Regions from separate parts of the Streptacidiphilus rugosus AM-16 genome, predicted to be linked through region 1. Evidence: riboswitches for the same ligand, from Rfam matches in the RefSeq annotation. Region 1 holds a riboswitch; each other region holds the start of a gene.
What was found. A riboswitch is a leader RNA that binds a small molecule or an ion and turns the genes downstream of it on or off. The one in region 1 is predicted to bind cyclic di-AMP.
Positions count from the first base shown of each region.

Region 2: linked by a shared signal. The riboswitch ahead of BS83_RS39205 (LysM peptidoglycan-binding domain-containing protein) and the one ahead of BS83_RS44515 (glycoside hydrolase family 16 protein) in region 1 are both predicted to bind cyclic di-AMP.
Region 3: linked by a shared signal. The riboswitch ahead of BS83_RS03455 (M23 family metallopeptidase) and the one ahead of BS83_RS44515 (glycoside hydrolase family 16 protein) in region 1 are both predicted to bind cyclic di-AMP.
Region 4: linked by a shared signal. The riboswitch ahead of BS83_RS18390 (C40 family peptidase) and the one ahead of BS83_RS44515 (glycoside hydrolase family 16 protein) in region 1 are both predicted to bind cyclic di-AMP.

Region 1 is NZ_JQMJ01000004.1:5,672,105-5,679,527, forward strand. Features, by position in the region: gene BS83_RS34910 (MFS transporter) at 1-869, shown strand, start outside; gene BS83_RS34915 (TerC family protein) at 820-1,785, opposite strand; gene BS83_RS44515 (glycoside hydrolase family 16 protein) at 1,986-3,170, opposite strand; cyclic di-AMP (ydaO/yuaA leader) riboswitch at 3,169-3,352, opposite strand; gene BS83_RS34925 (TerD family protein) at 3,441-4,022, opposite strand; gene uvrB (excinuclease ABC subunit UvrB) at 4,139-6,256, opposite strand; gene BS83_RS34935 (class I SAM-dependent methyltransferase) at 6,360-7,178, shown strand; gene BS83_RS34940 (nitroreductase family protein) at 7,114-7,423, opposite strand, start outside.
Region 2 is NZ_JQMJ01000004.1:6,698,542-6,705,964, forward strand. Features, by position in the region: gene BS83_RS39180 (NAD(P)/FAD-dependent oxidoreductase) at 1-374, opposite strand, end outside; gene BS83_RS39185 (Ppx/GppA phosphatase family protein) at 692-1,597, opposite strand; gene BS83_RS39190 (DUF501 domain-containing protein) at 1,594-2,154, opposite strand; gene BS83_RS46045 (FtsB family cell division protein) at 2,355-2,756, opposite strand; gene eno (phosphopyruvate hydratase) at 2,843-4,123, opposite strand; gene BS83_RS39205 (LysM peptidoglycan-binding domain-containing protein) at 4,293-4,973, opposite strand; cyclic di-AMP (ydaO/yuaA leader) riboswitch at 4,977-5,133, opposite strand; gene BS83_RS39210 (HAD family hydrolase) at 5,303-6,007, opposite strand; gene BS83_RS39215 (GntR family transcriptional regulator) at 6,051-6,986, opposite strand; gene BS83_RS39220 (hypothetical protein) at 7,110-7,325, shown strand; gene BS83_RS39225 (cytochrome P450 family protein) at 7,371-7,423, opposite strand, start outside.
Region 3 is NZ_JQMJ01000003.1:23,702-31,124, reverse strand. Features, by position in the region: gene BS83_RS03480 (MarR family winged helix-turn-helix transcriptional regulator) at 1-350, opposite strand, end outside; gene BS83_RS03475 (MFS transporter) at 490-1,800, shown strand; gene BS83_RS03470 (undecaprenyl-diphosphate phosphatase) at 2,001-2,927, shown strand; gene BS83_RS43520 (thioredoxin family protein) at 3,179-3,730, shown strand; gene BS83_RS03460 (bile acid:sodium symporter family protein) at 3,841-4,938, shown strand; cyclic di-AMP (ydaO/yuaA leader) riboswitch at 4,994-5,121, shown strand; gene BS83_RS03455 (M23 family metallopeptidase) at 5,133-5,891, shown strand; gene BS83_RS03450 (hypothetical protein) at 6,104-6,406, opposite strand; gene BS83_RS03445 (hypothetical protein) at 6,426-7,423, opposite strand, start outside.
Region 4 is NZ_JQMJ01000004.1:2,037,980-2,045,402, reverse strand. Features, by position in the region: gene BS83_RS18405 (hypothetical protein) at 46-312, shown strand; gene BS83_RS18400 (NYN domain-containing protein) at 515-1,909, shown strand; gene BS83_RS18395 (C40 family peptidase) at 2,092-3,123, shown strand; cyclic di-AMP (ydaO/yuaA leader) riboswitch at 3,424-3,582, shown strand; gene BS83_RS18390 (C40 family peptidase) at 3,593-4,633, shown strand; gene purN (phosphoribosylglycinamide formyltransferase) at 4,719-5,312, shown strand; gene BS83_RS18380 (C40 family peptidase) at 5,567-6,655, shown strand; gene BS83_RS18375 (hypothetical protein) at 6,739-7,423, shown strand, end outside.

The DNA.
Region 1 (7,423 bases):
CCGTCGGCCTCTCGGCCGGCCTGCTCTGCCTGCTGCTCGGGATCTCCAAGGGCGGCGACTGGGGCTGGGGCAGCGGGACCACGCTCGGGATGTTCGCCGCCTCGGCCGTCGTGCTGGCCGCCTGGGCCTGGTGGGAGCTGCGGCAGGCGGCGCCGCTGGTCGACCTGCGGACCACGATGCGCCGTCAGGTGCTGCTCACCAACATCGCCTCGGTCGTGGTCGGCTTCGCGATGTACGCGATGTCGCTGATCGTGCCGCAGTTGCTGGAGCTGCCGAAGGCGACCGGCTACGGCCTCGGGCAGTCCATGGTCGCGGCCGGGCTGGTGGTCGCGCCGTCGGGACTGGTCATGATGGCCGTCTCGCCGCTCTCGGCCCGGCTCTCCAGGGCACGGGGGCCGAAGGCCTCACTGTTCGCCGGAGCGCTCGTGATCGCCCTGGGCTACGGGCTGGCACTCCCGCTGATGCACCACGTCTGGGGCGTGCTGCTCTTCTCCAGCGTGATCGGGGCGGGCATCGCCTTCGCCTACGCGGCGATGCCCGCGCTGATCATGTCGGCCGTGCCGCCGTCCGAGACGGCCGCCGCCAACGGCCTCAACACGCTGATGCGCAGCATCGGCACCTCCACCTCGGCGGCCGTGGTCGGCGTGGTGCTCGCGCACATGACCGTCAGGATGGGGCCGGTGACGCTGCCCTCCGCAGAGGGCTTCCGGGTCGGCTTCGTGATCGGCGGCGCTGTGGCCCTGCTCGCCGCGCTGCTCACGCTCGCCATTCCCGGGCGGAAGCAGGCCGCCGGCCTCGTCGGCCCCGTTCCGGGCCCGGTCACGGCGGCGGCAGACGCTCCTGCCGACGCGAAGCCCGCAGCGACGTGACGGTGGTGACCGTCAGCACCACGACGATGAAGCCCAGCGAGAAGGGAATGCCGATCTCCGGCGCCCAGTGCGCCCCGGCCTCGTGCGCGGCGTGGAGCAGCAGCTTCACGCCGATGAAGCCGAGGATCAGCGAGAGCCCGTAGGAGAGGTGGACCAGCTTCTTCAGCAGACCGCCGATGAGGAAGTAGAGCTGGCGCAGGCCCATCAGCGCGAAGGCGTTGGCGGTGAAGACGATGTACGGGTCCTGCGTCAGCCCGAAGATCGCGGGGATCGAGTCCATCGCGAAGAGCACGTCGGTGGTGCCGATCGCGAGCATCACCACGAGTATCGGGGTGATCAGGCGCCGGCCGTTCTCGACGACGACCAGCCTGGTGCCGCGATAGCCGTCGGTCGCGGGGAAGCGGCGCTCGACGGCCTTCAGCAGACGGTTCTCCTCGAACTCCTCCTCGGACTCACCGGCCCGCGCCTCCTTGATCAGCTTCCAGGCGGTCCAGATCAGGAAGGCGCCGAAGAGGAAGAAGACCCACGAGAAGGAGGCGATGACCGCCGAGCCCGCGGCGATGAAGACCGCCCGCAGCACCAGCGCTATCAGCACGCCGACCATCAGCACCCGCTGCTGGTAGGCGGCGGGGACGGCGAACTTCCCCATGATCAGTACGAAGACGAAGAGGTTGTCGACGCTGAGCGACTTCTCGGTGATGTAGCCGGCGAAGAACTCCCCGGCGGGCTCGCCGCCCGAGTGCCACCAGACGAAGCCGCCGAACAGCAGGGCCAGCACGATCCAGACCACGGTCCAGGCGCCGGCCTCGCGCAGCGTGACCTCGTGGGGCTTCCGCCCGCCGATGAAGAAGTCGGCGGCGACCAGTGCGACGAGTACGGCGATGGTGGTGACCCACAGGGTCACGGATACGTCCATGAACGACTGCTCCTCCGGCAGACGACAACTCTGCCGGAGGTCTCCTCCGCCCTGCCGCAACAGGGCCGACGCCACCGGACGGTGCCGGGCACCGCCGTGTTGACGAGGACGTCGTTCTAGGGAGTACTCCCCTCCGCTTGCCCTGCCAGGCTAACAAGACAGCAAAGGGGAGGTGAAGCGGGCGGCGGACTCCGGGCGTGTCAGTGGTAGACGCGCAGGTAGTCGGCCGAGAAGGTGATCGGCGTGCTGCCGCTCGGAGCCGCGTGGTACTGGCCGGCGGAGAGGGACAGGTTGAGGATCAGGTAGGCGGACCAGTTGGCGCCCACCCCGTGGCCGTCCGAGTAGACCTTGACGCCATTGACGTACCAGTCGACCGAGTCGGCGCCGTACTTGGTGCCGATGGTGACCCAGCCGCCCGGCTTCACCGCGCTCGCGTCGGTGTAGTAGTCGCCGCCGGAGGTGACGTGGTTGGTCAACTCCAGCAGGTTCGGGTTGTCCGGGTGGTACTCGAAGGAGTCGATCTCGCCGTTGCCGTTCTTCCAGGTCCACAACGCCGGCCAGGCGCCCGTGCCGGTCGGGAGCTTGACGCGGGCCTCGACGTAGTCGCCGGTCCTGACCTGGAAGCCCTCCTTGGAGCCCTCGGTGGTCAGCAGCCCGGTGGTCCACGCCTGCTTGCCGTTCTCCAGCGTGTGCGAACTCGGCTGGGCGGTGAAGGTGGCCACGCCGTTCGCGACGGAGACGTCGTTGGTGTCCAGCCAGTCGAGCTTGTTGTCGTCCGGGTTGTGGTTGCCGTAGCGGTAGGCCGTGGAGGTGTCGCCGACCCAGCGCTGGCCCCAGCTGATCGGGTTGCTGAACTCCTCCGACCAGATCGGGGTGGAGGAGGACGCCACCCCGGCCGGGATCGCGCTGCCGCCGCTCGGGGCGGGCGCGGGCGTCGGGGTCGGCGTGGGGGTCGGCTTCGGCGCGGGGGCCGAGGTGGAGCCGGAGCCCACGATCAGCGTCTTCGCGGTCAGGTTGTGCCAGCCGGAGGCGTCGAGGTAGGCGCCCATCATCGTGTAGTGGCCCGCGGCGAGGGTCCGGGTGCCCGCGTTGACGGTCAGGCCGGTCGGGCAGATGCGCGCGTTGCTGCGCCACTGCGGGAAGTCCAGGTGGCGGCCCGCCGCGTCGCGGACGGCCACGCCGAGGCTGCGCACGGTCACGCAGGAGGTGGCGCTGACCTTGACCGTGGCGGTCGCGCTCGTACCGCTCACCGTCGCGGTCAGGCCGGTCTCGCTGACGCGCGGGGTGGCGGCCTGCGCCTGGGGGGCGAACGCCGCGCCGAGAAGGAGCGCCGGGGTGGCTCCGAACGCGAGTATGCGGGCAGGGGTCGACAGGATGGGGTGCATGGCGCCTCTCCGACGCCTGCGAGGTGAGCTGTCGGATTCGGGCCGCGAGAGTAGCCCGGCCGCGGACGCGGCTTCACCCCAAGCCGCGCCGAAGCGAGGCGTCGTGCACCTGGTTCCCCCGCTCCGGCCCGTGCTGTTCGTTCGACCCGGCGGCGAGGGGCAGGATTCGGCGTTCCCGCGCGCAGGGGTCCGGTTGAGGAAGCGGACCCGCGCAGGTTAGGCAGATTGAATGACCACAACCAATCGTTCTGCGGACAGTTGAGGCCTATCTCACAGGCACTGCTGGATCGCCGGAAGCATGTCCTGGAAGGTCCGCCCCTGGGCCGGCACGCCGATCGCGGCCATCTGCCAGCCGCCGCCCGCGTCCCGGTAGACCTTGGCCATGACCTGGCCGGTGTGCGCGCCGCCGCCGCTGAGCGTGTAGCGGGCGAGCTCCGTGCCGGTGGACTCGTCGACCAGTCGGCAGTGGGCCAGCTCGACCTCCTGGAAGGTCTGGCCGCTGTAGGAGTTCACGGTGAAGACGATCTGGGTGATCTTCTGCGGGACCTTGCGCAGATCCACCATGATCGACTCGTCGTCCTCGCCGCCGCTGCCGCCGACCAGGTTGTCGCCGGTGTGCCGGACCGAGCCGTCGTTGCTCACCAGGTGCTGGAAGAAGACCACGTCCGCGAGCGCGTCCGCGGTGAACAGGACCGCCGAGGCGTCCAGGTCGATCTCGCGGCGACGCGTGCGGAACAGCCCCTTGCGCGGCGCGGCCTGCCAGCCGAGCCCCATCCGCACCACGGCGAGCGAGCCCCCGCCCGCCGCCTTCTCCAGGCTGACGCTCTGCCCCTTGCCCAAACTCACCGACATGCTTCGGCCCTCCCCGATCGATCCGCGACATGCGGTATCCGGTTCCTAGGCTGAACCCTACGACCCCGACACTGATCGAGCCCCGGACGCGCGGCCCGATCAGCGCTGTCGACCGGTCAGGCGATGCCCGCCTCGCGCATCTGGCGCAACTCCTTCTTGAGCTCGTTCACCTCGTCGCGCAGCCGGGCGGCGACCTCGAACTGGAGCTCGGCGGCCGCCGCGTGCATCCGGTCCGTCAACTCGCCGATGAGATCGGCCAGCTCGGCCGCGGGCAGGCTCTTGGCGTCCTGCTTGCCGGCCGCGCCCTTCGCGCCGAGCGCCGGGACCGGCGCCTTCTGCCCCTTGCCGCCCGCGCCGCCGGACTGGCGGTATCCCGTGCTGAGCAGCTCGGCGGTGTCCATGTCCTCGCGGGCCAGGGAGTCGAGGATGTCGCCGATCTTCTTGCGCAGCGGCTGCGGGTCGATGCCGTTCTCGGCGTTGTAGGCCTGCTGGATCTCCCGGCGACGGTTGGTCTCCGAGATCGCCCGGTCCATCGCCGGGGTGATCCGGTCCGCGTACATGTGGACCTGGCCGGAGACGTTGCGCGCCGCGCGGCCGATCGTCTGGATCAGCGAGGTGGGCGAGCGCAGGAAGCCCTCCTTGTCCGCGTCGAGGATCGCGACCAGGGAGACCTCGGGCAGGTCGAGGCCCTCGCGGAGCAGGTTGATGCCGACCAGCACGTCATAGTCGCCGGCCCGCAGCTGACGCAGCAGCTCGATCCGGCGCAGCGTGTCGACGTCGCTGTGCAGGTAGCGGACCCGGATGCCGAGCTCCAGCATGTAGTCCGTCAGGTCTTCGGACATCTTCTTGGTCAGCGTGGTGACCAGGACCCGCTCGTCCTTCTCGGTGCGGAGCCTGATCTCGTGGATCAGATCGTCGATCTGGCCCTCCGTCGGCTTGACGATGACCTCGGGGTCGATCAGGCCGGTCGGACGGATGATCTGCTCGACGTGGCCGTCGGAGCGGGAGAGCTCGTAGGCGCCCGGCGTGGCGGAGAGGTAGACCGTCTGACCGATGCGCTCGACGAACTCCTCCCACTTGAGCGGGCGGTTGTCCATCGCCGAGGGCAGCCGGAAGCCGTGCTCGACCAGCGCGCGCTTGCGCGAGGCGTCGCCCTCGTACATCGCGCCGATCTGCGGCACGGTGACGTGGGACTCGTCGATGACGAGGAGGAAGTCCTCGGGGAAGAAGTCGATCAGCGTGTTGGGCGCGCTGCCCGGGTCGCGGCCGTCGATGTGCCGCGAGTAGTTCTCGATGCCGGAGCAGGTGCCGATCTGACGCATCATCTCGATGTCGTACGTCGTGCGCATGCGCAGCCGCTGGGCCTCCAGCAGCTTGCCCTGCTTCTCCATGGTGGCCAGCGTCTGCTCCAGCTCGGCCTCGATGCCGGTGATGGCGCGCTCCATGCGCTCCGCGCCGGCGACGTAGTGCGAGGCGGGGAAGACGTGCAGCTGCTGGTCCTCGCTGATGACCTCGCCGGTGAGTGGGTGCAGCGTGCTCAGCGCCTCGATCTCGTCGCCGAACATCTCGATCCTGACCGCGAGCTCCTCGTAGACCGGGAAGATCTCGATCGTGTCGCCGCGGACCCTGAAGGTGCCGCGGGTGAAGGCGATGTCGTTGCGGTTGTACTGGATCTCGACGAACCGGCGCAGCAGCGCGTCGCGGTCGATCTCGTCGCCGACGCGGAGCTGGACCATGCGGTCCACGTACTCCTGCGGCGTGCCGAGGCCGTAGATGCAGGACACGGAGGCGACCACGATCACGTCGCGGCGGGTCAGCAGCGAGTTGGTGGCCGAGTGGCGCAGCCGCTCGACCTCCTCGTTGATCGAGGAGTCCTTCTCGATGTAGGTGTCCGTCTGCGCGATGTACGCCTCGGGCTGGTAGTAGTCGTAGTACGAGACGAAGTACTCGACCGCGTTGTTGGGCAGCAGCTCGCGGAACTCGTTGGCCAGCTGGGCGGCCAGCGTCTTGTTCGGCGCCATCACGAGGGTGGGGCGCTGCAGCTTCTCGATCATCCACGCCGTGGTGGCGGACTTGCCCGTGCCGGTGGCGCCGAGCAGCACGACGTCCTTCTCGCCCGCGCGGACGCGACGCTCCAGCTCCGCGATGGCCGCGGGCTGGTCGCCGTTGGGCTGGTAGGGACTGACGACCTCGAAGGGCGCCACGGACCGTTGAAGATCGGTGATGGGTCTCACGGCACCAACCGTACGACCCGCCACTGACAAATCGCCTCCGACGGCGGAAACGCCCCCGGAAATCGGGAGGCGGGGCGGCGCCCGGCCCTGGAATCATCCGGACATGAGTGAGCCTGCCCCGGTCGCCCCCGTCTCGCCCGTCGCCCCGGAAATCATCGACTTCTACACCGACGCCTACGACGAGTCGACCCGGCTGCACCGCAGCGCGGCCGGGCGCGCGGAACGTCTGCGCACGCTGGAACTGCTGGAACGCCACCTGCCGCCCGCGCCGAGCCGGGTGCTCGACATCGGCGGCGGCCCCGGCGTGTATGCGGCGGAACTGGCGGCGTGGGGCCACGACGTGACGCTGCTCGACCCGGTGCCGCTGCATCGGGCGCAGGCGGCGCGGTACGGCGGGTTCGCGGTCGCCGCGGGCGACGCACGCAGGCTGGAGCAGGCCGACGCCTCCTTCGACGCGGCGCTGCTGCTCGGTCCGCTGTACCACCTGCCGGTGCGGGCGGACCGGCTCGCCGCGCTGCGCGAGGCGCGCCGGGTGGTGCGTCCCGGCGGCGTGGTGGCCGCGGCGGTGATCTCCAGGCACGCCCCGCTGCTCGACGGGGCGGCGCGCGGCACGATGGACTCCGAGGCGGAGGCCGAGAGGCTCGGCGCGAGCCTTGCCGACGGCGTCAACGACCCGAAGACCGGTTTCACGGTGGCCTACTTCCACACCGTCGCCGAGCTTCGGGCGGAGTGGCAGGAGGCCGGTCTCGGCGAGGCCGACGTCCACGGTGTGGAGGGCCCGCTCTGGCCGCTGCTGGCCTCGCAGCTGGCGGAGGACCGCGAGGACCTGCTGCTGGCCGCGCTGCGCACGGCGCGCCTCACCGAACGCGACCCGGCGATGATCGCCTCCAGCGCGCACCTGCTGGCGGTGGGCCGCCGCTGAGGCGTGGCGCGCCCGGCCGATCGCAGGCACGGAGCACCGGCGCGCGCCCGGCGGGGATGTCAGGGGCGGGCGGGGACGTCCCAGGGGCCGAGCAGAGGTCGGCGACGGTGCGGCGGGCGCGGGAGGGGCTGGGGTCCTCTGCGGCCCGGCCGACGGCGATCATGGTGACGATCTCCCAGCCAGGGCTCGGCCGGAGCTCGGCGGTGAGGCCGTCGTGGTCGAAGGCGCGGAACTGGTGCGCGGCC
Region 2 (7,423 bases), 1.0 Mb from region 1:
AGACCCGGGATCGGGAAGGTGCGGGACACCGAGCCCATCGCGACGACGAGGTAGTCGAAGGGGATCTCGTAGGGGTCGCCGGCCGCCGGGTGCACAGTGGCCACCTTGCGGTCCTGGTCGACCGAGGTGACGTGACCCGTCAGCACCTCTGCGTTCTTCAGAACGCGGCGCAGCGGGGCGACGAGGTTGCGAGGCGCGACGTTGCCGCCGGCCGCCTCGGGGAGGAAGGGCAGGTACGTCATGTACGACCGCGGGTCGACGACCGTGACGGTCGCTTCTCCGTAGCGCATCTTCTTGAGAATGCGCATCGCGGCATACAGGCCGACGTAGCCACCGCCGACAATCAGGATGCGAGGACGCTCCGTGGTGCTCATATCCGAAAGTATCCACCCCCGGTCTGCCTGGCTTTCGTCGGCCTGGCCCCTGGGGTCTGGACAGCACCTGCTACACTGCCCGCCCCACATGCCTCCCCACTGCCTCGGCCTCACACCCTGGGACCCCCCGGTGTGAGAATGCGCAGCTCGACGGGCTCATGGCGAATGTGCGCGCGAGACAGGAAGGCGATCGAGGATCACTCGATCCGGGCTGCCGGAACGGTCTTCGGTCCGCAAAATCGGACGAAGTGCCCCGACAGCCCACCCCAACGGCGGGAACTCCATGTGAAGAAATTCACGAAGGTTCTTCGGCCGGGTCAGAGAACGGTGCTCCAGGCGATGCCGTCGAGGATGTCATGCTCACTTACGACCAGCTCAGCGGCACCGGTGCGCTCCATGACCGCGAGCAGCACCAACGCTCCCGCGACGATGACGTCGACCCGGCCGGGGTGCATCACCGGGATCGCGGCGCGCTCCTCGTGGGTGGAGCCCAGCAGCCGCTCCGTCACCGCCCGGACGTCCGCGACGGGGATGCGCGAGCGGTGGATCGCCGCACTGTCGTAGGCCGGCAGCCCGAGCGCGATCGCCGCCACCGTGGTGACCGTCCCCGCCAGGCCGACCAGGGTGGCGTTCGTGTCCAGGGGGACCGCCTCCGCGGCCTGGTCGAGCGCCTTCTTGATGTCGGCGCGCATGGAGAGGTAGTCCTCGCCGTGACGCTCCGTCATCCGGACACAGCCGATGTCGACCGAACGAGCCGCCTGGACGCTCTCCGAACCGAGCACGAACTCGGTCGAGCCGCCGCCCAGATCGAACACCAGGTAGGGGCCGTGCTCGCCGTTCAGCTCCTTGGTCGCGCCGGTGAAGGAGAGCTGGGCCTCCTCGTCGCCGCTGATCACCTCGGGGTCGACGCCCAGGATCTCGCGGACCCCGGCCGTGAATTCGTCGCGGTTCTCCGCGTCGCGCGAGGCGCTGGTGGCGACGAAGCGGAGTCGGGTCGCACCGAGCTCCTCGATCACCGCCGCGTAGTCACGGCAGGCCGCGAAGGTCCGCTCCAGCGCCTCGGGGGCCAGCCGTCCGGTGCGGTCGACGCCCTGGCCGAGGCGGACGATGGTCATCCGCCGGTCCAGCTCGTGCAGCGCGCCGGTCTCCGGGTCGAGATCCGCGACCAGCAGACGGATCGAGTTGGTGCCGCAGTCGACCGCGGCGACGCGGGTCGTGGTCACTCGGACCCCTCCCCCTCGATCTCGTCCGCACCGTCCGCACCGTTCGTCCCGTCCGCGCAGACGCACGGGCCCTTGCGCCACCACTCCGGCAGCGCGGCCAGGGCCTCGTCGCCGAGCGGGTTCACGCCCGGACCGGCTGCCAGCGAGTGGCCGACCAGCACGTGCAGGCACTTGACCCGGTCGGGCATGCCGCCCGCGCTGGGGAAGCCCTCCAGCACCTCGATCGCGTCACGGCGGGCGATGTAGTCCTCGTGCGCCCGGCGGTACCCGTCGGCCAGCTCCGGTTCCTCGGCGAGCCTCGCGGTCTGCTCCTTCATCATCCCGTCCGCCTCCAGGGTGCCGATCAGCGAGGCGGCACGGGGGCAGGTCAGGTAGTAGAGGGTCGGGAACGGCGTGCCGTCCTCCAGACGCGGGGCCGTCTCGACGACGTCGGGCAGCCCGCAGGGGCAGCGGTGGGCGACGGCCCGCAGGCCGCGCGGCACGCGGCCGAGCTGCGCCTCGACGGCGGCACGGTCAGCCTCGGAAACGGGGGCGGGGGACTCGGGGGCTTGCGACATGCGGCCATTCTCCCCCAGGTGAGAAACCATGCAGCACCAAAGGGGCGCGAGGAACTGCGCGAGCAACCACCCTGCGCGGATGGCCCTGCACATTGAAGGCCATCAGCCCGGCGGATGGCTTGTCGCGCAGTTCCTCGCACCCCCGAGGTCGCTGCGTGGTTCCTCCACTGATGAATCCTCGCGCCGCCGGAGACTGCCCTTCAGTTCGAGGGGTGGTCCGCGGTGGCGAGGGAGCCGAGGAGGCTCTGGTACCAGGGCTGGGAGGCCGCCTGCTGGGTGGTCGGGGAGGCGGAGGGGGTGGGCGAGGGGTTCACCGAGGTGAACGGCGTGTCGCCGGGAAAGCCGAAGTGGAGGCGGGCACGCGCCTGGGCCTCGACGTAGGCCGGGTCCTGCCAGCGGGCCTTCTCCCTGCGCAGCTCCTCGACCTGCTGCTGCGCCTGCTGCTGCGCGGCCCGCTGCTGGTCGATCTGCGTCCGCTGCGCGATGAACTGACGCATCGGGTAGGCGAGCGCCGCGACCAGCGCGCAGACCACGAGGGCCAGCACCGCCGCCCGACCGGTCAGCTTCGGCCGCTTCCTGGCCTGCTTCTTCTTCTCCGCCACCGCTGCTCCCTCCCTCGGCCCCAACGCGACGACGCCCCGCCGCCCCCACCCTAGAGGGTGAGCGCGACGGGGCGTCGGAGGCGGCGTCAGCCGTTGAAGCGCGGGAAGGCGCCGCGGCCGGCGTACTCCGCGGCGTCGTCGAGGATCTCCTCGATGCGCAGCAGCTGGTTGTACTTGGCGACGCGCTCGGAGCGGGCCGGGGCGCCGGTCTTGATCTGGCCGCAGTTGGTGGCGACGGCGAGGTCGGCGATGGTGACGTCCTCGGTCTCACCGGAGCGGTGCGACATCATGCAGCGGAAGCCGTTGCGCTGGGCCAGCTCGACCGCGTCCAGCGTCTCGGTCAGCGAGCCGATCTGGTTGACCTTCACCAGCAGGGCGTTGGCCGCGCCCTCCTTGATGCCGCGGGCCAGGCGCTCCGGGTTGGTGACGAACAGGTCGTCGCCGACGAGCTGGACCTTGTCGCCGAGCTCGGCGGTGATGGTCTTCCAGCCCTCCCAGTCGTCCTCGAACAGCGGGTCCTCGATGGAGACCAGCGGGTACGCGGCGACGAGCTCGCCGTAGTAGGCGCTCATCTCGGCGGCGGTGCGGGCCTTGCCCTCGAACTGGTACGCGCCGTCCTTGTAGAACTCGGACGCGGCGCAGTCCAGGGCCAGCGCGATGTCGCGGCCGGGGGTGTAGCCGGCGCCCTTGATCGCCTCGACGATCAGGTCCAGCGCCTCGCGGTTGGAGTCGAGGTTCGGCGCGAAGCCGCCCTCGTCGCCCAGACCGGTGGAGAGACCGCGGGCCTTCAGCACGCCCTTGAGCTGGTGGTAGACCTCGACGCCCCAGCGCAGCGCCTCGGAGAACGACTCCGCGCCGATCGGCGCGATCATGAACTCCTGGATGTCCACGTTGGAGTCCGCGTGCGAACCACCGTTGAGGATGTTCATCATCGGGACCGGCAGCACGTGGGCGTTGGGGCCGCCCAGGTAGCGGAAGAGCGGCAGGTCGCTGGCCTCGGAGGCGGCGTGCGCCACGGCGAGGGAGACGCCCAGGATCGCGTTGGCGCCCAGGGAGGACTTGTCGGCGGTCGCGTCCAGGTCGAGCATGGCCTGGTCGATCAGGCGCTGCTCGGTGGCGTCGTAGCCGACCAGCTCCGGGCCGATCTGCTCGATGACGGCGAGGACGGCCTTCTCCACGCCCTTGCCGCCGTAACGGGACTTGTCACCGTCACGCAGCTCAAGGGCTTCGAAGGCACCGGTGGAGGCGCCGGACGGCACGGCAGCGCGGCCGGTGCTGCCGTCGTCGAGGCCGACCTCGACCTCGACGGTGGGGTTGCCTCGCGAGTCGAGGATCTCCCGGGCTACGACGACGTCGATGGACGGCACAACTGTCTCCTCAGGGGGATGCGGGTTGTTACGCACAGAGCCTAGCCCGTGTCGGGGCCGGGACCACTCAGGACCTTTGCCCTGTCTTGACTGACGGACATCTGGCGCAAACGCGGGAAAGCCCCTACCGGTCGGTAGGGGCCTTTCGCGAAGGTGCGTGCCGCGTCCGCTACACGAGGACGAGCCGCTCGCCGACGAAGATCAGATCCGGGTCGCTCCCGACGGTGGACCGGTTCCGCTCGTACAGCGCGTGCCAGCCGCCCGCGACGTGGTGGCTCGCGGCGATGCCGGAGAGGGTGTCGCCCGCCTCGACCGTGTAGACGCCGGCCGTGGACGAGCCGCCGTGCGCCGGCGCGCCGGGCCTCGGCTTGGCGTGCTTGGGGGCGGACTTCTTCGGCGCGGCGGGCTTGCTGTGCGAGTGGCCGGAGCCGGACTTGGAGGAGGTGTCGACGGTGGCCGGCGCACCGCCCGCGCTCAGACCGGCCCGCGGGCCGCAGACCGGCCACGCGCCCGGCCCCTGACTGTCCAACACCTTCTCGGCGACGGCGATCTGCTGACCCTTGCTCGCGTGGTTCGCGGTGGAGGCGTAGGCGCCGCCGCCGTAGGCCCGCCAGGTGCTGGCGGAGAACTGGAGCCCGCCGTAGTAGCCGTTCCCCGTGTTGATGGACCAGTCGCCGCCGCTCTCGCACTGGGCGACCTTGTCCCAGGTGGAGACGGACGCGGCGCTCGCACTGGCCGCCCCGATGAAGGGGAGGGCCACCGCGGCGCCGGCCACGCCGGTGGTCGCGACGATGGCCTTGGCCTTGTTGACGCGGATTCGGCGATGGCGGCCGTTGCCGGAGAGGAGCATGAAGGATTCCCTCTGCGACGCCTGCGAGGTGAGCTGTCGGGTTCGGGCCGTAGAGGCTGGCCCGGACGCTGATGCGTCTTCACCCCGAGCCGTCCGCGCTCCCGCGTGAACGGCGACCTACCTGGGTCCCCCACTCCTGCCCGTTCGTCAAGTCGACGTTGCCGCCCCACGGTGGACAGGACTCGGCGTCCCGCGAGGCGGTGTCCGCTGACGCGAACTTCACGGAGGCTAGGCAGGTTTTCATACGAACTCAACCTCCGACACGAGGAGCCGGAGGGCCGCCGACCCGGCGTCAGCCGCGTGAACTGGGCTTCCTCTGCGCCAGGACGTCAGATGTGAGCTCCGTTACCCTGCCGTGATACGAGCAACCGGTGGGTCAGGTGTGACCACTCGTCAAAGAGGGACGCCTGGGGAACGCCCACCCCCAGCAGCCGCTCACTCCGCCGCGACAACCCGCCGGCCCAGCCCAGAAAGCGCACTCCCGCCGCGCGCGCGGCCGAAGCGTCGCCGACCGCGTCGCCGACGTACACGCAGCGGGAGACGGCCTCGCCGGCCACTCCCAGAGCGTGCAGCGCCTCCTGGATACCGGAGGGGTCCGGCTTCATCCGCGCCAGGTCGGCGGGGCGGCCGACGACATGCTTGGCCAGCGCCTCCACCAGGCCCGCACCGAGCAGGTACTCCTCGATCGCGGGACGTGCGTTGTTGCTGACCACGGCCAGGGGGACGCCGGCCTTCGCCAGCGCCAGCACACCCTCGCGCGCACCGGGCGTCGGATCGGCCGAGACCGCCGCCAGCAGCTCCTCGCGGGCCAGGGCCCGGTCCGTCAGCGCGATCAGCCGGGCGGCCTCGGCCGACGGCGTTCGGGCGGCGTCGAGCAGTGCGGGCAGTCGGGCCAGCAACCCGTGCGGGTCGTCGGTCTCCTGGAGCCATGCCACGCCCTGCCCGCGCAGCTCGTCGAGGAGCACGCGGGCGACCCCGGGCGCCGGGCGGCGGGCGAAGAGGTTGCACACCGGCCCGTCGAAGTCGAGCAGCACGGCGGCGACGGCCTCGTGCGGCGGCTGAGGGTGCGTGATCGCGTCACTCCGGTTCGTTCACGTGCGCCGGCCCGTCGAGCGGTGGCCGGTCGTGCTGCGGTTCGTCGGGCAGGGGTCTGGAGAGGGAGACGCCGTAGGGCTCGGCCCTGGCCCACCAGGAGGCGAAGAAGGCCCGGGCGGTGTCCACGTAGACGGAGTCCGTGTGGTTGGCGAGAGCCTGGCGCCGGCGCGGGAAGAGCCGGGTGCTCAGGCCGGTCAGGTCCTCCAGCCGCACCAGGTGGCCTCCGACGTGGACCGGGCGCTCTATGAGTTCGTACCAGCCCTCCAGCACCTCGTCGTCGTTCAGCACGTACAACTTCGACATCGGCGGAAAGGGCACGGTGCGGACCTCGATCACCGGCTCCGAGTCGACCAGCTGGTAGGTCTGCAGCGAGAGGGCCGCCGAACGCAGCGAGGTCACCTGGTCGTGCGAGATGCGGCGCAGCCGCTCCAGCGGCCTGGTGTCGCCCGGGTCGCCCAGCACCCGCGGATAGGTGGGGGTGGCGCTGAAGTCGCAGACGATCAGCCGGATCCTGAACTCGCTCAGCCGGGGCTCGCGGCGCGCTCGCAGGCCGATCAACTGGAGCTGGAGGGCGGAGACGAAGGACTCGGCCGTGACGCACAGGACGTCGACGTGGAGGCGTCCGCTGCGCAGCACCCGATCGAGGTGGCGTCCCAGCACGTTGACCGCGCCCTCGGCGGCCGGCTCCGGCGGTGCGCCCGGCTCCTGGGGACGGGCGCCGGTCAGCACGGCGCGCTTGCCCGGGTGGGTCTCGATCAGGCCGTCGCGAGCCAGCACGGTGAGGGCCTTGTGCACCGTGACCCGGGACACCTGCAGCTCCTCCGCCAACTGCCGCGCGGAGGGCAGCGACTGACCGGCCTGCCACTCCCCGGCCGCGATGCGCTGCACAAGCCGCTCCCTGACACCTTTCGGAGCCACTGGACCACCCCCTCACGGGGAGCCTACTCCCCTATGCAGCACGCAACCTGTCTATCCGTCAGATTTACAGGTTACCCAGTTGGCTGTACTGGAAATCATCTGTGCAACAGGGGAGGTGGACAGATGGAAGTACAAGGCAAGCTGTTCGACTGGCTGCTGGAGCTGTTGCTCCAGAACGCCGGCGTCGACACCGGCGTGATGCTCGTCGCCATGATCGCCCTGCTCTGCCCGCGCGAGCAGCGTCGCTCGCCGGTCGGGGTGATCCTGGCGCTCGGGCTGGTGATGTTCTTCGGCGGACACCTGGTCCTCCGCATCACCGTTCCGGGCTCGTCGACGTGACGCGGCGTGACCTCGACATGATGTGACGTGACGTAGGGCCAGGGATCAGAACTCGACCGGCAACTGCCGCAACCCCCGCATGATGAGGCCGCCGCGCC
Region 3 (7,423 bases), on a different contig from region 1:
CTGTTGTTCTCGTCGCGGCTGCGGGTGACCAGCCCGGCCGCGGCCATCCGGTCGACCCGGTGCGTCATGGCGGCCGGCGTCAGCCCGATCCGCTTGGCCAGCTCGCCCGGTCCGAGCCGGTAGGGCTCGCCGGCGACGATCAGGGCCTTGAGCACCTCCCAGTCCGGGGAGGAGATGCCGAGGTCGTTGAGGTGCCGCCCGTAGGCGACCGACATCCGCCGCGAGAGGCGGCTGAGCGTCGAGACGATGGTCTCGACCTGCGGATCCACGTTCGGGAACTCGCGCTGGTACACCGCGACCTGCTCGCTGATCGCGAGCTCTTGCGGCGGCTCCTGGGACGGGTCGGTCATGGCGACAGTGTCTCATGCTCAAGGCTTGCGCTCTTAAAAGTTTCGCACCGAAGACTTTAGTAGTGTACTCTTTCGATCGATACGAAGAGAGAAGCATGAGCCGGGGGAGCCGGCGAAGAGGAGAAGGGCGGTGCGCGAGATGACGACGACCGGAGAGCTGACGATGCGGGGGGCGCTGCGCCGGGTCCAGGTGGGCAACGCGCTGAGCGCCTTCGGCAGCGGCTTCACGCTGCCGTACATGTTCGTGTACGTGGAGCAGGTGCGCGGGCTGGGCTCGATGACCGCCTGGCTGGTCTTCACGCTGTTCGCCGCCGCCGCGCTGGCCGTGCTGCCGATCGGCGGCCGCGGCATCGACCGCTACGGGCCGCGCCCGGTGCTGGTCGCGGGCGCGGTGCTGACCGCCCTCGGCGCGCTGTCCTTCGGGCTGGCGACGACGGAGTGGACGATCCTGTCGGCCGCCTTCCTGTTCGGCGCGGGTGTCACCACCTGCCAGCCGGCGCTGGCCACCATGGTGGTCCGCAGTTCCACCAGGGCGACCCGTTCGCACGCCTTCGCGCTGCAGTTCACGCTCGTCAACCTCGGCATGGGCGTGGGCGCGATGATCGGCGGACAGATCGTCGACGTCTCCCGTCCGGCCAGCCTGACCCTGCTGTTCGGCATCGAGGCGCTGATGTTCCTGGTGCTCGCGGCGGTGACCGGCACGGTCCGGCTGCCCGCGCAGGTCGCCCCGGCGACCGAGCCGGCCGCGGCCGGGGCCCAGGGCCGCTCGGACTTCCGCACCCTGCTGGGCGACGGCGCGATGGTCAAGCTCTGCGTGCTGGCCGGGCTGATCTTCTTCGCCTGCTACGGCCAGTTCGAGAGCGGCGTCGCCGCCTATGCGACGAGCACGGTCGGGATCTCCCCGTCCGCGCTGGGCTTCGGCCTCGGGGCGAACACCTTCGCCATCGTCGTGCTGCAGATGTTCGTCGTCCGGCTGACCTCGCGTCGCCGCCGGACCACCGCGATCGCGGCGACCGGCCTGGTCTGGCTGGCGGCGTGGATCTTCGCGGGCGTCGCGGGCCTCTTCCACGGCGGCTCCGCCATGGCGGTCGGCTCGATGATGACGACGTACGTCCTGTTCGGCGTGGGCGAGGCGCTGCTGGCGCCGACGCTCGGCCCGGTCGTCGCCGACCTGGCCCCGGCCCGGCTGCTCGGCACCTACAACGCGGCGTTCGCCCTGGTGAAGCAGATCGCCATCGCGCTCGGCCCGGCGGTGGGCGTGCTGCTGGTCGGCGCCGGCCTGTCGACGCTGTACCTGCTCGCGCTCGCCCTGTGCTGCGTGGCGGTCACGGTGGCCGCGTGGCGCCTGCGCCGCGTCCTGCCGGCGGCGGCGGACAACGTCGTGCCGGCGCCCTCCAGGGTCGTGGCGGGCTCGGTCCCGCTCCGGGCGGAGCTGACCGCGGCGGCGTGAACTCCCTGAACCGAAGGGGCGCTTCGGCGCCCCTTCGGCGCTTCCCCGAGGCTCTTCCTGCCGTGGGGAGGACGGGCGGGGGATGGCTGGTGAACTTCACGCGACCGCTGTATGAACAGCCGTCACATCGCCTGTAGGCGTCTACACGTTTGTAGTACTTTCGGGCTGGCCCCGTCCCTCCCAGCAGCCCAAGGTCGTCGATGTCGTCCGTGCTCACCTATCCCGAAGCGATCGGCGTCGGCCTGCTCCAGGGCGTCACCGAGCTGTTCCCGGTCTCCAGCCTGGGCCACAGCATCCTGCTGCCGGCGCTGCTGGGCGCCCCCTACAAGAACGACCTCAACGTCTCCGCGGCCGAGTCTCCCTACCTGAGCGTCCTGGTCGCGCTGCACCTGGCGACGGCCGTCGCGCTGGTCGTCTACTTCTGGCGGGACTGGGCGCGGGTGCTGCAGGGTCTCTTCAGCTCCGTGCGCGAGCGGCGGATCGAGACCGCCAACCAGAAGCTGGCCTGGCTGCTGATCGTCGCCACGATCCCGGTCGGCGTCGCGGGCATCGCGTTCGACAAGCTGTTCCGCGAGCACCTGGGCAAGCCGATCCCCGCGGCGATCTTCCTGACCCTCAACGGGATCGTCCTCTTCGTCGCCGAGCGCCTCAAGCGCGGCGGCACCGGCCGTCGCCGCGCCACCGACCCCCAGCCCCTGCCCGGTGACGAGGACCTGCACCCGGACGTGCTCTCCGACCGCCGCATCGTGAAGCTCGGCTGGGGCAGCGCGCTGGTCGTCGGCGCGGCCCAGATCCTCGCGCTCCTCCCCGGCATCAGCCGTTCCGGCGTGACCATGAGCGCGGGCATCTTCAAGGGCCTGCGTCACGAGGACTCGGCCCGCTTCGCCTTCCTGCTGGCCACCCCGGCGATCGGCGGCGCGGCCCTGCTCAAGCTCCCCTCCCTGGCGGGCGCGCAGGGCCACGGCATCCACGGCCAGATCCTGGCCGGCGGCGTCGCGGCGTTCGTGGCGGGCTACGTCGCGGTCCGCTTCCTGACGAAGTACTTCGAGACCAGGACGCTGACGCCGTTCGCCGTCTACTGCTTCGTCGCGGGCCTGGGCAGCCTGGCCTACCTCTCCATGAACTAGTCGCACGATCAGGGGCGCGAGGCTCTGCTTGATCGACTGCGGGCGCGAGCATCCACCCGGCGCGGACGGCCCGGCATGTCGAGGACCATCCGCTCGTCGGAGGGGACACCTCCCGGCCGAAGGCTGGGGGTTTGTCGCGCCCACCCGGCGGAGCCGGAGATCGGCAGAGCCTCGCGCCCCTGAGGTGTTGCCACCACCTGTTCGGCGCGTCGGGGCCGGCGACCTCGCGGGGCGATGTTGCACTGGGTCACGTGCGATCACTACGAGCCCTGCTGGTGGGGCTGCTGCCGCTGCTGACGCTCGCCGCCTGCGTCCAGGTGAACGGGCGGGCCGGCGGGCTCGCGCCGCGCTACTCGCAGCCGTTCGTCGCCGTGCCCAGCGTCTCCGCCGGGCCCGTGCCCACCGGCTACGACCCGCACGCGGACGCGCCCGCCGCGGTCGCCGCCGCGCAGGCGGCCTCGCGGAAGGACGGGCGGCCGGTGCTGGTCGAGTTCGGCGCCGACTGGTGCGCCGACTGCCAGGTGCTCGCCCAGCGTTCGGCCACGCCAGGGGCGTGGCTGGTGCTGGCGAGGAACTACCACCTGGTCACCGTCGACGTCGGCCACTTCGACCGCAACAGCGCGCTGGCCGCGCGCTGGATCGACCTGAAGCGCAGCGGCATCCCCGCGCTGGTCGTGCTGGACCCCGACGGCCGGGTCAGGGCCACGACGCAGGACGGCAGCTTCGCCAACGCCCGCTCGCTCTCCGTCGACGCCCTCACCAACCGACTCGTGGACTGGCTGTACCCCGCTTCCCGATCATGACCGATTCCACTCGAAGTCATGAATCTGCCCATTTCGGTGAGGTGTTCCGGGTTCGTACCTGATGTGATGCCGCCATCCGTACACGATGCATGCACGACGGGCGGTGTCCGATGAAGCTTCTCGGGACCCTGGCCGCCGCCGTCCAACGGCGGCTGCTCTGGATCATGCTGCTCGCCTACGTTCTCGCCGCGGCCCGGCCCGGGCCGGGACAGGCCCTGCGCGGGGTGACGCTCGCGCGGTTCGACGGGGCCGCCTTTCCGCTCCAGGCGGGACTCCTCGCCCTGATGGTCTTCAACGCCGGCCTGACCGCCAGGTCCGAGGCCCTGCCCGCGCTGCTGCGGCATCCCCGGGCGCTGCTGGTCGGCATCGCCTCCAACGCCCTGCTGCCGACGCTCCTGCTCGGCGTCGGCGCCCTCGCGGCCGACGGCTGGCACAACGTCCACGAGGCGCAGAGCCTGCTCGTCGGCCTCGCCCTGGTCGGCGCCATGCCCGTCGCCGCCGGAGCCACCGTCTTCGCCCAGGGGAGCGAGGGCAATGCCACGCTGACCCTCGGCCTGGTCGTCGGCAGCACCCTGCTGAGCCCGCTCACCATCCCGCTCGGGCTGCATCTGGGCGGGTTCCTGGCCTCCGGGCCCTACGCGGCGGACCTGCACGCCGTCGCCGAGCACGCGTGCAGCGCCTTCGCGGTGCTGGCGGTCGTGCTGCCGTGCGCGGCGGGCCTGCTGACGGGGCGTCTGCTGGGCGCGCGGCTCGGGCCGGTGCTGCCGCTGGTCAGGGCCGCCGGCCTCGCCGTGGTGGTGCTGCTCAGCTACACCAACGCCTGCGGCGCGCTGCGGCAGGTGGTGGAGCGACCCGACCCCGACTACCTGGTCCTGGTCGTCGTCGCGGCGGCGGCCATGTGCGGCGGCTCCTTCCTCAGCGGGTGGGTGCTGGCCGGCAGGCTCGGCGTCCCGCGCGCGGACGCGATCGCGCTCACCTACGCCTCCGGGATGAACAACAGCAGCGCCGGAGCGGTCGTCGCGGCCACGCGGCTGCCGGGGAACCCGGCCGTCCTGCTGCCGATCCTGGCCTACAGCCTGCTGCAGAAGGTGCTGGCTTCCTCGGTCGGTGCGCTGGTCAGGAACGCACCGTTCGGTGACGAAGGTTCAGCGGGGTCCACGGCCGTCCCAACTGCCCCTAAGGAACCACTTGGATTCAGACGGCTTTAGTATTAACTTTCCATAACAGTACGCGCGGCTACAGTCGTTCGACCGTCGGACGACGTCGTGCGGATCGCCTAATCCACATGGAACCGGGGACCCAGGTACCTGGGGTGCATCGGCCTCGCGGCCGTAGGAGACCTCCCTCTCCGAACCCGTCAGCTAACCCGGTCGGCGAAGGGACGGAAAGGAGCACGCCAGTTATGGCGTCATACCCGGTCGAGACCGTCGCCGAGCCCTCGACGGCGCAGCAGGCGACGAGCGCCCTGCCGCGGCAGCGTGGCGCGGCGCTGGGCCTGGCGGCCATGGCTGTCGGCGCGAGCAGCGTGATCGGCCTCGCCGGCCCGGCCCTCGCGGCCGACCGTCCCGAGCACACCGGCCCTTCCGGCTCCCTCCTCCTCGACGAGCACGCCACGGCGGCGCCGGCCGCCGACGCGGGCACGGCGCTGGCCGACCGCATCCGCGCGCAGGCGACGCAGCAGCGCGCCGACGCCGAGACCACGGCCCGCAGGGAGGCCGCGACGGCGGCCTCGGCGAAGGCCGCGGCGGTCGAGCGGGTCCGTACGACGGAGACCCTCACCCTTCCGGTCCCCGGCGTCAGCACGACCGCGTACGGGCAGTCCGGCTCCTACTGGTCCCACCTGCACACCGGCCTGGACTTCCCGGCCCCGGCGGGCACGCCGGTCCGCGCCGTGGGCGCGGGCGTCGTCACCTCGGCCGGCTGGGCGGGCTCCTACGGCTACCGCGTCATCGAGACGCTGCCGGACGGCACGGAGATCTGGTACTGCCACCTCTCCGCCATCGCGGTCGGCGCGGGCTCGGTGACCGGCGGCCAGCCGATCGGCCGCGTCGGCTCCACGGGCAACTCCACCGGCCCCCACCTCCACCTCGAGGTCCGCCCCTCCGGCGGCGACCCGGTCGACCCCACGGAGTGGCTCACCGCCCACGGCGTCGAGCTCTGAGCCACGCAGTTGATCAAGCAGAGCCTCGCGCCCCTGGACAGTGCAACTGACCCTGTGATGTGAGGTGTCGCGCCCGCGCGGCAGAGCCGCGCAGTTCCCCGCGCCCCTGAGGTAGTGCGGCCAACCCTTTGTTCTGAGGTCTCCCGCCCGCGTGCCGGAGGCGCGCAGTTCCTCGCGCCCTTGGTGGTGCAACGGCCCTTGGCCGGGAGGGGCTACGCCTTGCGGTCCGCCAGGCTCCAGGACGCGAGGGCGACGCCCGTGGCCACGGTGAGGACCGAGGGCCAGGCGCCGATCTTCTTCGCCAGGGGGTGGGAGCCCGCGAACGCGGCCACGTAGAGGCCGCCCAGCGCGGCCGCCGTCCTGGGCCCCGCCGCGCCGCGCCACTGCAGGGCCGCCACGCCGCCTGCCGCGGCCAGCGCCACCCCGCCGAGCTCCCTCCGCTTCGTCGCCCGTGCGACAGCGAAGCCGCCCACCAGACCCGAGGCGGCTGTCACCGAAGAGGGAATCCGGGCCATGGAACTGAACCTCCGTCACTCAATTTGTGCGCGTGTTGTGAAGATGCAGGCCGACATATCCGATATAGACCCGGCCCGTACCCGAACAGTCGTCGTGATAGTGCAGTCGAGGCGCCGTTCCGCCGCCGCCTATCCGCAGATGCGCGCCCATGAAGACCCGACCCGAAGGGTCCACCGCCGTCGGGACGGGAAGAAGCCGTTCCCGCTTCCACTTCGCGTTCGTGCTCACCGTGCGGGACTCGCCGCGGATGACCTTGCGCGGCGGGAAGGGGTGGCAGTCGGGGGGCGTGTTCTCGCACCAACTGCGGAAGTCGCCGCCCGACGTGCCCGCCTTGGCCGCCTCCGCGTAGTCGGAGAGGGCGAGCAGCGCGTCCCACGTCATCCGGACCCAGGTGGGGTGGTCGGTCTGCTCGTCCAGCTCCTTGGTCAGCCGCGCGTCCCCGGTGAACTCCAGCAGCGGGAACTCGCCCAGCCGGTCCAGCAGCTCCGCGAACGTGCCCGGCTCGGCGTCCTGGGGACGGGCCGGCCGGCCCGCGAGCGAGCGCAGCTCCGTGCGGGCCGCGCGCAGCTCGCTGTACTGCTCGTCGTACTCCGCCGCCAGCTGCGACTCGCGCTCCTCCGCCGCGCGGAGCCAGCGCCGGACCTCCTGCAGCTCCTCGGCGCGGGCGCGCTGCTCGTGGGCCTCTTCCTCCTCGTGGTCGACCAGCAGGCCGCCCGGCAGGATCGCGTCCGCCTCCGGCAGGCCCTCGGGCCGCAGCAGCGGAAGCCCGACCAGCTGGTCGGGCAGCGGCGTCTGCACGGCGAGCCGACGCGGCAGCCAGGCCAGCAGGCCCGAGGCCCGCCGCAGGTTCTCCTCGATCGTGGAGCGCGACATCACCCGGTGCCTGGCCGCCTCCGGCGCCCACGCCGGATCCAGGCCGGGGAGGTAGGTGCGGACCGCGCCGCCGTAGACCCGGTGGTGCTCCAGGGCCGCGTTGAAGGTGCGCTCCGCGCCGGGCGCGAGGGCGTAGAGCACGG
Region 4 (7,423 bases), 3.6 Mb from region 1:
GCCATAGGGTTTCTCAGGTACAGAGACCGACGAGAGGATCTCGCCATGGCCGTTCCGCTTCCCACCGAGGCGACCAGGTGGCGCTGCACGCTCTGCGGCAACCTGACCCGTTTCGACGTCACCCGCTCCTCGCGGGTCGTCGAGTTCGTCCACCTGGACCTGGCCGGAGAGCCGAACGTCGAGGAGCGCGAGGTCCTGACCGAGACCGTCGAGTCGGTCCGCTGCCGCTGGTGCAACGCCGTGGACCAGATCGAGCTGGTGGACCGTCCGGGCGCGGCGGCCGAGGCGGCGGAGCAGGCCAAGCGGGCCTGAGGCCTCTGGGCGGGCTCGGGGCCCTCGGCGGGGCGCGGGGCTGATCGAACGTGGCGGAGTGACGGGCGGGGGGCGGCAGCGGGGAGAATGGCGGTCCGGGCGGTGAGGACCCCCGGAGCGGATCGGAGCGGAGCACGTGGAGCAGCGAGATCAGGCGAAGGCGCCCGAGGGGGGCGGCGACGTCGCCGTGCCCGGCGCCGCCCTGCCCGAGCCGCCCGCGCCTCCCGCCCCGCCCGCGCCTCCTGCTGCGCCCGAGTTCCCCGCCGCGCCCGAGGCCTCGGCCGGCGAGACGCTGGAGCGGCCGCTGCCGGAGGGCGTGCGCAAGCGCGTCGTCGGCATCGCCGCCGACGGCCTCAGCGGCCTGACCCCGGCCGAACTGCCGGTCAGGCTCCGGCCGTACGTCAAGTTCACCCGTGAGGCCAGGGTCAAGCGCGGGGCGACCGCCATCGCCGCCGCGCTGGAGACCGAGCCCGCCTTCCGAGCCCGGATCGCCGAGCGGGTGCGTCAGGGCCAGCCGGACCTGGTGGCCGCGCTGGAGGCGGGGGCCGTTCCCGCCGCCGCCGATCCGCAGGACGTCGCCGCCGCCGCGTACCTGCTGCGCACCGCGGGCTGGGCCAGGATCGTCGGCGAGGTCGGCGAGGAGGTGGAGCGCGCCGAGCACGAGGGGCACGCCGCCGAGTCGGCCCGACTGGCCGAGAAGCTCCAGAGCGAGCTGGCCGAACTGCGCGCGGTCGTGCGGGCGGACGCGGAGCGGGCCAAGGTCGAGCTGGAGAGCGCGAAGAAGGAGGGCGACAGCCTCCGTCGCCAGCTGCGTTCGCTGGCCGCCGACACCAAGCGGGCCGAGGCGGCGACCAGGAAGGCCAACGCGGAGCTCGACGCGCTGCGGGCGACCGGCGCGACCGAGCGCGGCGCGCAGGACAGCGAGGTGCGCCGACTCAAGCACCGTGTCGCCGAGTTGGAGGCCGCGCTGGAGGCCTCCAAGCGGGCCGCGCGGGAGGGCCGTTCCGCCGAGGAGATGCGGCTGCGGCTCCTGCTGGACACGGTCGTGCAGGGCGCGCAGGGGCTCCAGCGCGAGCTCGGCCTCGCGCCGCTCAGCGGTCGTCCGGCCGACTCGGTCGAGGCGGTCTCGCCGGTGGCCGCGTCCCCGCACGACGTCGCCCGCCGCGCGATCGAGGGCGACGACCCGGCGCTGCTCGAGCAGCTGCTCCAACTGCCGCAGGTGCACCTGCTGGTGGACGGCTACAACGTGACCAAGACCGGCTGGCCGGACATGCCGCTGGACCGCCAGCGTCAGCAACTGCTGCGCGGGCTCGGCCTGGTGGCGGTGCAGACCGGCGCCGAGGTGACCTGCGTCTTCGACGGCCAGGACCTGGACGGCCCGATCCCGATGGCGCCGCCGCCGCGCGGGGTCAGGGTGCTGTTCAGCCGGACCGGGGAGACGGCGGACGAGCTGATCCGTCGCCTGGTCCGAGCCGAGCCCGAGGGCCGGCCCGTCGTGGTGGTCTCCACGGACCGCGAAGTCGCGGACGGAGTACGCAAATCGGGCGCAAGGCCCGTTCCGTCCACGATGCTTCTCCGCCGCCTGGTCCGCACCTGAGTCCGGTGCGTGTAGGGTTCGAGCCCGGTGCCGGGCCGCGATCTTGAGGCTTTGTTAAGAGAGCGGGGTACCGGGGGAGACAACGAGGCCCGAACCTCACTATTCTCTCCACTCAACGTCCGTACTCGTGTTCTCTCTTCGTGCATGCGGGCGTTTCCGTGTGTGAAGGGATTGCATTCGTCGTGGCTTCTCACCGCCGTCCTCGCCAGGTCAGCCGTGCCCGTGTCTCCGTGCTGACCGCGGCAGCGGCGACCGTCGTGGCCATATCGGCGCAGACGGCCGCGCAGGCGGCCCCGACGATCTCGACCAAGGATGCCAAGACCCAGGTCGACGCCGACCGCAAGGCGGCCTCGGACATCACCGAGCAGTACAACACCGCGCACAGCCAGCAGCAGGCCCTGCAGGCGCGGGTGGCGATCCTGCAGGACGAGATAGCCCGGCAGCAGGCGCAGATGAACGGCGAGCTGGCCAACCTCGGGCAGATCGCCAACGCGCAGTACTCCACCGGCGAGGTGGACCCGACGCTCCAGCTGATGCTCTCCAGCGACCCGTCGACCTTCCTGCAGAAGGCCGCCTCGCAGAGCGAGCTCACCGCCAACCAGACCGGGGCACTGGAGCAGCTGGTCGCCCAGGAGGCCACCCTCAATCGGGAGAAGGCGCAGGCGGCGGCGGAGCTGGCGCAGGAGCAGACGCTGCTGCAGCAGATGAGCTCGCAGAAGTCCGCGGCGCTCGCCAAGCTCAAGCACGCGCAGTCGGTCCTCGACGCGCTCACCCCGTCCCAGCGCGCCACCGTGGGTGGCGGCTACGGTTCGACGCCCTCCGGCGGCAGCTACAACGGCACCATCGACCTGACCGGCATCTCCGCGGCCGCGCACACGGCGATGGAGGCGGCCATGAGCCGCATCGGCAAGTCGCCCTACCTCTGGGGCGGTTCCACCCCGGCCGGCTTCGACTGCTCGGGCCTGGTGATGTGGGCCTACGCCCAGGCGGGCGTCTCGCTGCCGCACTCCTCCCAGGCGGACGAGTCGGTCGGCACCGCGGTGCCGAGCCTGGCCGACGCCAAGCCCGGCGACATCATCGTGATGGAGCACGGCAACCACGTCGGCCTCTACGCCGGCAACAACATGCTGCTGAACGCCCCGGAGTACGGCTACGACGTGTCGGTCCAGCCGATGTCCTACTTCGGCGGCATTGTGGCGATCCGTCGGATCTGACGCGACGACGCCTCTGTGAGTCAGCTCACACGCGTGTGACTGGTGGGGCGCGAATGACCGATTTGACCCCCATGTCGTCGGCATCTGGTCATGATGTGACTACGCAGCGTCCCTGATCTGATGGGGCGTCGAAAGTGATGAGAGTTTTTACTGACAAGGATTTGAACCGATCACGGTTGGGTTACTAGGGTCGGTCCCCGAACCGCCGCGCAGTCGTTCGCCCAATCCGGGCGGCAGCGGAGGTTTCCGTCGAGTTCGACGACGCGGCAGGGCCGACCGCCTGAGGGCGGGGAGTCCGTACTGGGGAAGCCGTCGAGTCGGAGCCGGGGAACCATTTCCCCCCGGGGTGAATCGACGCCTGGACGGACCGGTGAGATCCCGGTCCGGTGAAGCGTCGTAGGGCTGCCTTCCTGGCCCGAACCCGTCAGCTCACCCGGTAGGCGGACGTAGGAAGAAGGAGCTCGCCTTCGTGGCGTCCCATCGTCGTCCCAAGTCTCCCAGTCGGGCGCGCATCTCCGTGCTGACCGCCGCCGCCGCCACCGCCGTCGCGGTGTCCGCCCAGAGCGCGCAGGCCGCGCCGAAGCCGACGACGGCCCAGCTCCAGGCCCAGCTCCAGCAGCTGAACACCGAGTCGGACCAGGCGATCCAGAAGTTCGATGCCGCCCAGGCCAAGCTGAAGACCCAGCAGGCCGCGGTCAACACCCTGCAGGACCAGATCGCTCGCTCCCAGTCGACGGTCAACAGCAGGCTCGACGCCCTCGGTGAGGTCGCCAGCCAGCAGTACGCCTCCGGCGCCGTCGACTCGACGGTGCAGCTCCTGCTCTCGTCGACGCCCGACGAGTACCTGGCCCAGGCCTCCTCGCTCGGTCAGATCACCGACAACCAGGCGAGCGAGATCAAGTCGCTGCAGGCCGAGCAGGGCAAGCTGGACGCGGAGAAGGCCCAGGCCGAGCAGACGCTCCAGCAGATCCAGGCCACCAACCAGCAGCTGGCCGCCAACAAGGCCGAGGTCCAGAAGAAGATCGCGCAGACGCAGGCGCTGCTCGACTCGATGACCGCCGCGCAGAAGGCCGCCCTCGCCAAGAGCACGGGCAGCGGCGCCGCGAGCCGTGACACCGGCTCCACCAGCCGTCCCAACCTCGGCAGCGCCAAGCCCGGCAGCAGCATCGAGGCCGCCGCCTTCGCCGCCGCGCAGACCCGTCTGGGCATGCCCTACGTCTGGGGCGCGACCGGTCCGACCTCGTTCGACTGCTCCGGTCTGGTGCAGTGGTCCTACGCGCAGGCCGGCTACTCGATCGGTCGCAGCACCTACGACCAGATCAACTACGGCACCCCGGTCGCCTCGGTGTCCGACCTGCAGGTGGGCGACCTGATCTTCTTCAACGGCAACTCGCACGTCGGCATCTACGCCGGCAACGGCATGGTGCTGCACGCCCCGCACACCGGCACCGTCGTCAAGTACGAGCAGCTGAGCTACATCGGCTCGATCTACGCGATGCGCCACATCTGAGCCACGCGAGCCCTTGAGGCCCCTGGCCGGCGGACTCTCCGCCGACCAGGGGCCTTCTCGTGCGTCCGGGGGCATGATCGGTCGTATGTCCTTCGACGTCGCCGTCCTCGCCTCGCACACCGGGACCAACCTGCGGGCCCTCACCGCCGCCGGACGACGGCCCACGAGCGCCTTCGGCGTCACCCTGGTCATCAGCAACAACAGCGGTTCGGGCGCGCTGGCCCACGCCCGCGCACAGGGGATCCCCTGCCTCCACCTGTCCGGCCGCACCCACCCGGACTCGGACGTCCTCGACCGGACCATGCTCGCCGCGCTGCGGGAGCACGGCATCGACCTGGTCGTCACCGCCGGATACATGAAGAAGCTCGGCCCGGCGGTCCTCGACGCCTATGCGGGCCGCATCGTCAACGTCCACCCTGCGCTCCTGCCGCGTCACGGCGGACCGGGTATGTACGGCATCCGCGTCCACGAGGCGGTCCTGGCGAGCGGCGACACCGTCTCCGGCGCCACGGTCCACCACGTCACCGCACAATACGACGAGGGCCCCGCCATCGCGCAGCAGCAGGTCCCCGTCCTGCCCGACGACACTCCCGAAACGCTCGCCGCACGCGTCCTGCGGGTCGAGCACCGGCTCCTGCCGGACACCGTCCAGGCCCTCGCGCGGGCTCACGCGAACTGACGATCCGCCGGGGAGCCGCCGCCGATCTTCACGAGTCCTGCTCCTTCGCGCAGCGCGTTCACTCGGACGGGTGTGCTGCGGTGAGTCCCTTCGGGGCGAGTCGGCCCTCGCGCAGGGTCAGGAGCCCGCTGCGACCTGCTGATTCGTTCGTTTGGTCGGGATTCGATGCCATTTTTCAGCCTCTGGGAGCTTGGACTGCTTCTGTCCCACTCGCTAGCGTCTGCGGTCGGTCAGGTCCCCGAGGAGCGGAGTGCGTGCAGGTGGCGTCCCATCGACGAGGCAAGCCCGTCGGCCCGTCCGTGCTGTCACGAGCGGCGATCACCGTCGCCGCGGCGACGGCGGCGATGCTGACGGCGTCCGGCGGGGCCGACGCGCTGCCGGGTCCGTCCGGCGGCGGGGCGGGTCCGGGAGCGGGGTCCGGCAGCCCGGAGGACGTGCGCAGGCAGGTCGACGCGCTGTACGCGCAGGCCGAGGCCGCGGGGCAGCGGGCCGACAGCGCGCAGGAGCAGGAGCGCGCGCTGCTGCACAAGGCCGCCCTGCTGCAGCAGGAGCTCGCCGAGGAGCAGGAGCGCGCCAACGTCCTCGCGGACCGGCTCGGCGCGATGGCCAGCGCCGAGTACCAGCGCGGCGGCGGCATGGACCCGGTGGTGCAGCTGCTGTTCAGCGCCCACCCGGGGGACTACCTCAGTCGCGCGGCCTCACTGGCGGAGGCGGACTCCAGGACCGGCGACGAGCTGGAGCGGCTGCACGCGGTCGAACGCGAACTCCAGCAGGGCCGGGTCGAGGCCCTGCAGCAGTACGCGGAGCTGGAGCAGCTGCGGCGCTCGATCGCGGCCGGCAAGGCGGAGGCGCAGCGCCGGCTGGGCCGGGCCCAGGCGCTGCTCGGCACCCTGACGGCCGGTCAGCGGGACCAGCTGCAGCAGCAGGAGGACGCCGCCGCGCAGCTGGCCGCCCAGGCCGCCGGGGCGGCGCTGCCGCCCGGCGAGGGGCCGGCCAGTGCGGGCGCCGCGCTGGCGCTCGCGGCGGCGCGCAGCGCGGTGGGCATGCCGTACGTCTACGGAGCGACCGGTCCGGGCGCGTTCGACTGCTCGGGTCTGATGTACTGGGCCTGGCGGCACGGCGGGGTCGCGCTGCCGCGCACGTCGCAGGAGCAGGCCTTCGCCGGGCGTCGTGTTCCGCTGTCCGAGGCCCGTCCGGGGGATCTGGTGATCTACTACGGTGATATGCACCATGTCGGCATGTATGCCGGGAACGGCATGATCATCCACGCTCCGTACCCGGGTGCCCGGGTCCGCTACGAGAGCGTCCGCGACATGCCCGCCGTCGCGGTGGTCCGCGTCTGATGGCGGTGCCGAGACCCGAGCCCGAGAGCGGACCCGCCTCACCGACGGAGCCCCGGGGCGGCCATGGGCCGACCCGGCGCCGGGTGCTCAGGTACGCCGCCGGTCTCGCGGTGCTCGGCGGGGGCGGCACCACCGCCTGGCGCGCCTGGGCGGACGCGGGGGACGACCGGCGCGAACAGCGTCTGGCGGGCGTCGTCCGCACCCTCGACCGCCGCTCGGCGGCGGTCCGGGCCCGCGACGCGGCGGCGCTGGCCGCGACCGTCGTGCCGGACCCCGGTGCGGCCGGGCTGAGACGGCGTCAGTACCAGTTGGTGGCGAACCTCGCCCGGGTGCCGCTGGCCCAGTGGACCTGGCGCGTCGTCTCCGTCGACGCCTATCCGCTGCCCGCCGCGATCGGCGGCGGCGAGCGGGTCGCGGTGCGGGCGGAGCTCGGCTACCGGTTCACCGGATTCGACGCGCAGCCGGTGACGGCGACCCAGTACCTCACCTTCGAGCGCCAGGCCGACGGCGAGTGGCTGCTCGCCTCGGACGGCGACCACCCCGGCGGCGACGTGCAGCTGTGGGACCTGGGCCCGGTGGGCGTCGTGCTCGGCCGCTACAGCATCGTGCTCGGACTGCGCGAGCAGGCGGTGCTCGCCGCGATCGGCGCGCAGGCGGACCAGGCGGTGCCCGCTGTCAGCGCCGTCTGGGGGAGTGGCTGGGGACAACGCACGGTGCTGCTCGCGCCGCGGAGTACGGCCCAGTTCGGCGCCCTGCTCGGCGCGGACC